Linked DNA regions of Skermanella sp. TT6. The main gene of each other region encodes a partner of the protein of the gene in region 2 in a complex. Links are inferred from orthologs where the notes say so. Each region holds a gene or a part of one and is shown on either strand. Other genes may lie near its edges. The genes, in order: secY and secG.

Region 1 (3,286 bases), 1.7 Mb from region 2 along the record:
CTCCGGGCGGCTCCGACCGGTACCGGCATCATCGCCGGTGGTCCGATGCGCGCGATCTTCGAGGCGCTGGGCGTGCAGGACGTGGTGACGAAGTCGATCGGCACCTCGAACCCGCACAACATGATCAAGGCGACCTTCGACGCCCTGGCGCAGGTGGTCAGCCCCCGGGCCGTGGCCGCCCGCCGCGGTCGCCGGGTCAGCGATATCCTGGGCCGTCGCGACGCGACCGGCACCGAGATCAAGGAGGCCTGATCATGGCTGACGAGACCAAGAGCACCGTCATCGTGACGCAGATCGGCAGCCCGATCGGTCGCAAGAAGGATCAGCGCGAGACCCTCGTCGGTCTCGGGCTGAACAAGCTGCACCGCACGCGGGAGCTGGAGGACACCCCTTCCGTCCGCGGCATGATCGCCAAGGTTCAGCATCTGGTTCGCGTCGAGAGCCAGGGCTGAGAACGGGCGAGGGGATAACACGATCATGAAACTCAACGAGATCCGGGACAATGCCGGCGCCCGCAAGAACCGCATCCGCGTCGGACGCGGCATCGGTTCGGGCAAGGGCAAGACCGGCGGCCGTGGCGTGAAGGGTCAGACCTCGCGTACGGGCGTCGCGATCAAGGGCTTCGAAGGCGGACAGATGCCCCTGCATCGCCGCCTGCCGAAGCGCGGCTTCACCAACATCTTCGCCAAGGACTATGCCGTGGCGAACCTGGGCAAGATCCAGCAGGCCATCGAGTCCGGCAAGCTGGATGCCTCGCAGACCATCACCGGGGAAATCCTGGTGGCGGCCGGCGTCGCCCAGAACAGCCGGGACGGCGTGCGCCTGCTGGCCAAGGGCGAGCTGACGACCAAGGCGAGCTTCAAGGTGGCGGGCGCTTCGGCGTCGGCCATCGCCGCGGTCGAGGCCCTGGGCGGTACCGTGGAAGTCACGGTGCCGAAGAAGGCAGAAGAGGCTTCCGCGGCCGAATAAAGGTCCGCGATCGACTGGCCGGCGTCTCTGGGGAGGCGCCGGCCATGCCTGTTACGACATACTTCGCACGTGAGCGTCGAGGAATAGAATATGGCATCAGCGGCCGAACAGCTCGCCGCCAATATCAACTTTGGCGCCTTTGCGAAGGCTACCGAGCTGAAGAAGCGGATCTGGTTCACCCTCGGGGCACTGATCATCTATCGGCTCGGCACCTACATCCCGCTGCCGGGCATCGATCCCAACATCCTGGCCGACATCTTCCGCCAGAACTCCGGCGGCATCCTGGACATGTTCAACATGTTCTCGGGCGGCGCCCTGTCGCGGATGACCATCTTCGCCCTCAACATCATGCCGTATATCTCGGCATCGATCATCATCCAGCTCATGACGGCGGTGTCCCCGACGCTCGAGCAGATGAAGAAGGAGGGGGAGAGCGGCCGCAAGAAGCTCAACCAGTACACCCGTTACCTGACGGTCCTGCTGGCCACCGTACAGGCGTACGGCATGGCGGTGGGCCTGCAGGGCATGACCGGCTCGGCCGGCGCCGCCGTGCAGAACCCCGGCGTCTTCTTCCTGGCCACCACCGTCATCACGCTGGTCGGCGGCACCATCTTCCTGATGTGGCTGGGCGAGCAGATCACGGCGCGCGGCGTCGGCAACGGCATCTCGCTGATCATCTTCGCCGGCATTGTGGCGGAGCTGCCGAGAGCGCTCGCCGGCACCCTGGAACTGGGACGCACCGGCGCGCTGTCGACCTTCTTCATCATTTTCCTGCTGCTGATGGCGGTGGGGGTGATCTTCTTCATCGTGTTCATGGAGCGGGCCCAGCGCCGGATCATCGTCCAGTATCCGAAGCGCCAGGTCGGCAACCGGATGTTCGGCGGCGAGAGCTCGCACCTCCCGCTGAAGCTCAACACGTCGGGCGTGATCCCGCCGATCTTCGCCAGTTCGCTGCTGCTGCTGCCGCTGACCGTCGCGGGCTTCTCGGGCGGGCAGGGACCGGAGTGGCTGACCGCGATCACGACCTACCTGGGCCATGGCCAGCCGCTGTATATCATCCTGTATGTGGCGCTGATCGTGTTCTTCTGCTTCTTCTATACGGCGATCGTCTTCAATCCCAGCGAGACGGCCGACAATCTGAAGAAGTACGGCGGCTTCATCCCCGGCATCCGCCCGGGCAAGAACACGGCCGACTATCTGGACTATGTCCTGACCCGCCTGACCGTAGTGGGTGCGGCATATTTGTCCGTCGTCTGCCTATTGCCCGAAATCCTGATTTCGCAGTATGCCGTCCCGTTCTATTTTGGCGGCACCAGCCTGTTGATCGTGGTCACCGTCACGATGGATACCGTCGCGCAGATCCATTCGCATCTGCTGGCGCATCAGTACGAAGGCCTGATCAAGAAGGCTAAGCTGCGGGGGAGGAGAGGATGAATTTGATACTGCTGGGACCGCCGGGGGCGGGCAAGGGGACCCAGGCGAAGCGTCTCGAGGATCGGCATGGACTTGTCCAGCTGTCGACCGGGGACATGCTGCGGGCGGTCGTCGCCAGCGGTGCGCCGCTGGGCCAGCAGGCCAAGGAAATCATGGCGGCCGGCAAGCTGATGCCGGACGAACTGATGATCGAGATGATCGCCGACCGTATCTCCCAGCCGGACTGCGCGGCCGGCTTCATCCTCGACGGCTTCCCGCGTACGGTTCCCCAGGCCGAGGCCCTGGACCGGATGCTGGAGGAGAAGGGGCTGAAGCTCGACCACGTGATCGAGATGAAGGTGGACGACGCAGCACTGGTGGAACGGATCACCGGCCGCTACACCTGCTCCAAGTGCGGGCGGGGCTATCACGATACGTTCCAGAAGCCTGCCGTCGAAGGCGTCTGCGACGCCTGCGGCTCGACGGAGTTCTCCCGGCGGGCCGACGACAACGCGGAGACGGTGACCACCCGTCTTGCCGCCTACCATAAGCAGACGGCGCCGATCCTGCCCTATTATCAGGCGCGGGGGGTTCTGGAGGCGGTGGACGGCATGGCCGACATCGACGAGGTGACCGGGCAGATCGAGGCGCTGCTGAAAGACAAGGCAGCCTGAGGACTTCCGCAGACTTTCGATTACGGTTGCAAGACAGACACCGGTTGACTCAAGGAGCGCGGCGAGTATACTCCGCGCTCCTTGGTTCCTAGGGAACCGAGAACTGTATACTCGTCCTGATTCGGCGCGGCTGGTCAGGACCGTGACCGAGACGGACGGCCCCTTACGGGCCACAGATCAAATGTTAAGGAGACGAGCGTGGCGCGTATTGCTGGCGTCAATATCCCGGC
Region 2 (3,168 bases):
TGGCGGTGCCGCTCGCTGATCGTCTCCGACTCATAGATCTCCCGGATCTTCGATCCCTCGACCAATCGGCAGGGATAGGCTCCCAGCCGCATGGTGCCGCCCAGGTCGTCGCCGCCGGTCCGGAACTCGGTCTGGTTGCCGCGCTGCCATTCGGTCATCAGGCCGACCACCGGGACGACGTCGCGGCCGAACTCGGTCGAGCCGGCGTTCGGCACGTCCGCCATGTGCCGCGCCGCCTCGATAACGGCCATCTGCATGCCGAAGCAGATGCCGAAATAGGGCACCTTGTGCTCCCGGGCGAACTGGACCGCCCGGATCTTGCCCTCCGAGCCGCGCTCGCCGAAGCCGCCGGGCACCAGGATGCCGTGGACATGCTCCAGATGCTGGACCGCGTCGTCGGACTCGAAGATCTCGGCGTCGATCCAGTCCAGCCTGACCCGGACATTGTTGGCGATGCCGCCGTGGATCAGCGCCTCGGCGAGCGACTTGTAGCTGTCGAGAAGGCTGGTGTACTTGCCGACCACCGCGATGGTCACCTCGCCCTCGGGCTGGCGGACGGTCTGGACGATCCGGCGCCAGCGGCTGAGGTCCGGCTCGCCGTCGTGGGGCAGGCCGAAATAGCTCAGCACCTGAACGTCGAAGCCCTGCTCGTGGTAGCTGATCGGAACCGCGTAGATCGTGTCCACGTCGAGGGCCGCGATCACCCGCTCCTGCCGGATGTTGCAGAACAGGCCGATCTTGCGGCGCTCGCTCTCCGGGATCGGCCGGTCGGCGCGGCACAGCAGGATGGTCGGCTGGATGCCGACGCTCAGGAGTTCCTTCACCGAGTGTTGGGTCGGCTTGGTCTTCAACTCGCCGGCCGACGGGATGTAGGGCAGCAGCGTCAGGTGGATGAACAGCGCGCGGTCGGTGCCGACCTCGTTGCCGAACTGACGGATCGCCTCCAGGAAGGGCGTGCTCTCGATATCGCCGACGGTGCCGCCTATCTCGCACAGGACGAAATCCTCGTCCGTGATGTCGGCCCGGATGAACTCCTTGATCGCGTCGGTCACGTGCGGGATGACCTGGACCGTGGCGCCCAGATAGTCTCCGCGCCGCTCGCGCTGGATCACGGTGGAGTAGATCCGCCCGGTGGTGACGTTGTCGCTCCGGCGCGCCGAGACGCCGGTGAAGCGCTCGTAATGGCCGAGATCCAGGTCGGTTTCCGCCCCGTCGTCGGTGACGTAGACCTCGCCGTGCTGGTACGGGCTCATGGTGCCCGGATCGACGTTGAGGTAGGGGTCGAGCTTGCGCAGGCGGACCTTGAAGCCGCGCGCCTGGAGCAGCGCGCCGAGGGCCGCCGAGGCGAGGCCTTTGCCGAGCGAGGAGACGACGCCGCCGGTAATGAAAATGTACCGAGTCATGGTGCCTTGCCGATCCGGGAGTGAACACTGTGCCTGAAATGAGAGAGGCGGCCGATCAGCCGCCTCCCGACCACTTGATGCCCGGCCCTGCTTCCGGGCCCCTGCCGCCTACTGGGAGACGGGCGCCGACGGTGCGGCGGGAGGTGCCGGCGGGGCATCCGCCGGGGGAGCCGACTGCTGGGGAGCCGGCGGCATCGAATCGATGATCGAGCGCGGGCTGGAATGGCTGCCCGCCATAACCGCCAGGACAAGGCTCGTCAGCATGAAGCAGCCCGCCAGGATGGCGGTGGTGCGGGTCAGCAGGTTCGCCGTGCCGCGGGCCGACATCATGCCGCCGCCCCCGCCGCCGCCGCCGATGCCCAGGCCGCCGCCTTCCGATTTCTGCACCAGCACCACGCCGATCAGCGAGATCGCGATCAGCAGGTGCACGACCAGAACCACTGCTTCCATGGTTCGGAAACCTTCTCTGAAAAGAAAACCATTCTCAAAAACCGATAAGCGCGCCAGCCGCCCCTTTCGGTTGGGCTTGGCGCGCCTCCGGCCGATATTTACTAACTCGCCGGCGGTTTCGCTAGCGGCAAGTTTCCGCGATGGCCCAAAAATCGTCGGCCACCAGGCTGGCGCCGCCGACCAGGGCGCCGTCCACGTCCTCCACCGCCATCAGCTCGGCGGCGTTGGACGGCTTCACCGAACCGCCGTACAGGATGCGCACCGCGTCCGGGTCGCCGGCCCGGCCGGCAAGGGTGCCGCGGATGTGGGCGTGCACCTCGGCCACGTCGGCGGCGGTCGCGGTCTTGCCCGTGCCGATGGCCCAGACCGGCTCGTAGGCGATGACCGTGTTCGCGGCGTCGGCGCCGGCCGGCAGCGATCCCGCCACCTGGGAGGCGACCACATCCAGCGCCTGTCCCGCTTCGCGCTGCTCCAGCGTCTCGCCGACGCAGACGATGGCGACCAGCCCGGCGGCATGGGCCGCCGCCGCCTTGGCCGCGACCAGGGCGTCGTCCTCGCCGTGGTTCTGCCGCCGCTCGGAGTGCCCGACGATGACGAAGCGCGCACCCGCGTCCACCAGCATGGCGGCGCTGATGTCGCCGGTATGGGCGCCCGATTCCTTCGGATGGCAGTCCTGGCCGCCGACCGCGAGCGGCGTCCCGGCGACGGTGCCGGCGACGGGATGGACGAGGGTGGCCGGCGGGCAGACCAGCATGTCGAAACCGACCGTTCCGGCCGAGGCCAGCCGGCGGGCCAGGTCGGTCGCCAGTTCCAGCCCGGCGGCGTGGAGGCCGTTCATCTTCCAGTTTCCGGCGATCAGCTTGCGACGTGCGGGCATGGGCTCTCCATCTCGTCATGGGTTGCAGCGAAGGTGGGACGCTGTCTAGCAAGCGCGGGCGCGCAATTCCACACCGGCGCGCATCCGGCGGCGGTCGCGGCGGGAGGTTGCCCCGGGAAATCCCCTGTTGCCGCTATGGGGACCGGCACCTATGATGCCGCGCCATCGCGGCGGCGCCGTCGCAACGTAGTTATAATTGCCGGTCCGACCGGCCCCGCTTTCAAGACGTTGGATCATGCTTCAAGCCCTGCGCAGCACCGTCGGTTCATGGGTCGTCAAGATCCTGTTCGCCCTCCTGATCCTCAGCTTCGCGGTATGGGGCATCGGCGACATCTTCCGCGGCCGGACCGACACCACCGTCGCCGAGGTCGGGGACGTCAAGATCTCGACCCAGGAATTGGACAACGCCTTCCGCCAGGAGCTGAACAGGCTGCGCCA

What was found.
Region 1: the proteins of secG (region 2) and secY are in contact, whole or in part, in a crystal structure (PDB 5AWW), measured with the Thermus thermophilus proteins. The link is inferred for Skermanella sp. TT6 from one-to-one orthologs. Residues at the interface, in WP_223903268.1 of Thermus thermophilus: Tyr5, Ile9, Tyr12, Leu13, Ala16, Leu19, Val20, Val23, Leu24, Gln26, Glu27, Pro28, Gln30, Gly31, Ala32, Asp34, Leu35, Met36, Gly37, Gly38, Ser39, Ala40, Asp41, Leu42, Phe43, Ala45, Arg46, Val48, Tyr53, Thr56; in WP_096411648.1 of Thermus thermophilus: Leu14, Gln16, Arg17, Phe20, Ile34, Pro35, Pro37, Ile72, Arg108, Arg109, Asn112, Gln113, Arg116, Ile117, Ile120, Pro145, Gly146, Trp147, Phe152, Phe155, Val156, Val159, Thr160, Val162, Ala163, Gly164, Ala166, Leu167, Trp170, Glu173.

What each region holds. Positions count from the first base shown.
Region 1 is NZ_CP067420.1:4,298,356-4,301,641, reverse strand. Bases 262-3,231 are described here. They hold secY (preprotein translocase subunit SecY), read left to right. Parts: upstream 262-1,059; coding sequence 1,060-2,403; downstream 2,404-3,231. Other genes in these bases: IGS68_RS20000 (adenylate kinase), read left to right, coding at 2,400-3,056; rplO (50S ribosomal protein L15), read left to right, coding at 478-969; rpmD (50S ribosomal protein L30), read left to right, coding at 262-452. Also shown: rpsE (30S ribosomal protein S5), read left to right, coding at 1-252; more of rpmD, read left to right, coding at 255-261; rpsM (30S ribosomal protein S13), read left to right, coding at 3,255-3,286. UniProt on the Bacillus subtilis protein: The central subunit of the protein translocation channel SecYEG. Consists of two halves formed by TMs 1-5 and 6-10.
Region 2 is NZ_CP067420.1:2,647,405-2,650,572, reverse strand. The notes cover bases 183-3,034. They hold secG (preprotein translocase subunit SecG), read right to left. Parts: upstream 1,854-3,034; coding sequence 1,512-1,853; downstream 183-1,511. Other genes in these bases: IGS68_RS12455 (SurA N-terminal domain-containing protein), read left to right, coding at 2,966-3,034; tpiA (triose-phosphate isomerase), read right to left, coding at 1,975-2,730; IGS68_RS12470 (CTP synthase), read right to left, coding at 183-1,403. Outside these bases: more of IGS68_RS12470, read right to left, coding at 1-182; more of IGS68_RS12455, read left to right, coding at 3,035-3,168. UniProt on the Bacillus subtilis protein: Involved in protein export. Participates in an early event of protein translocation.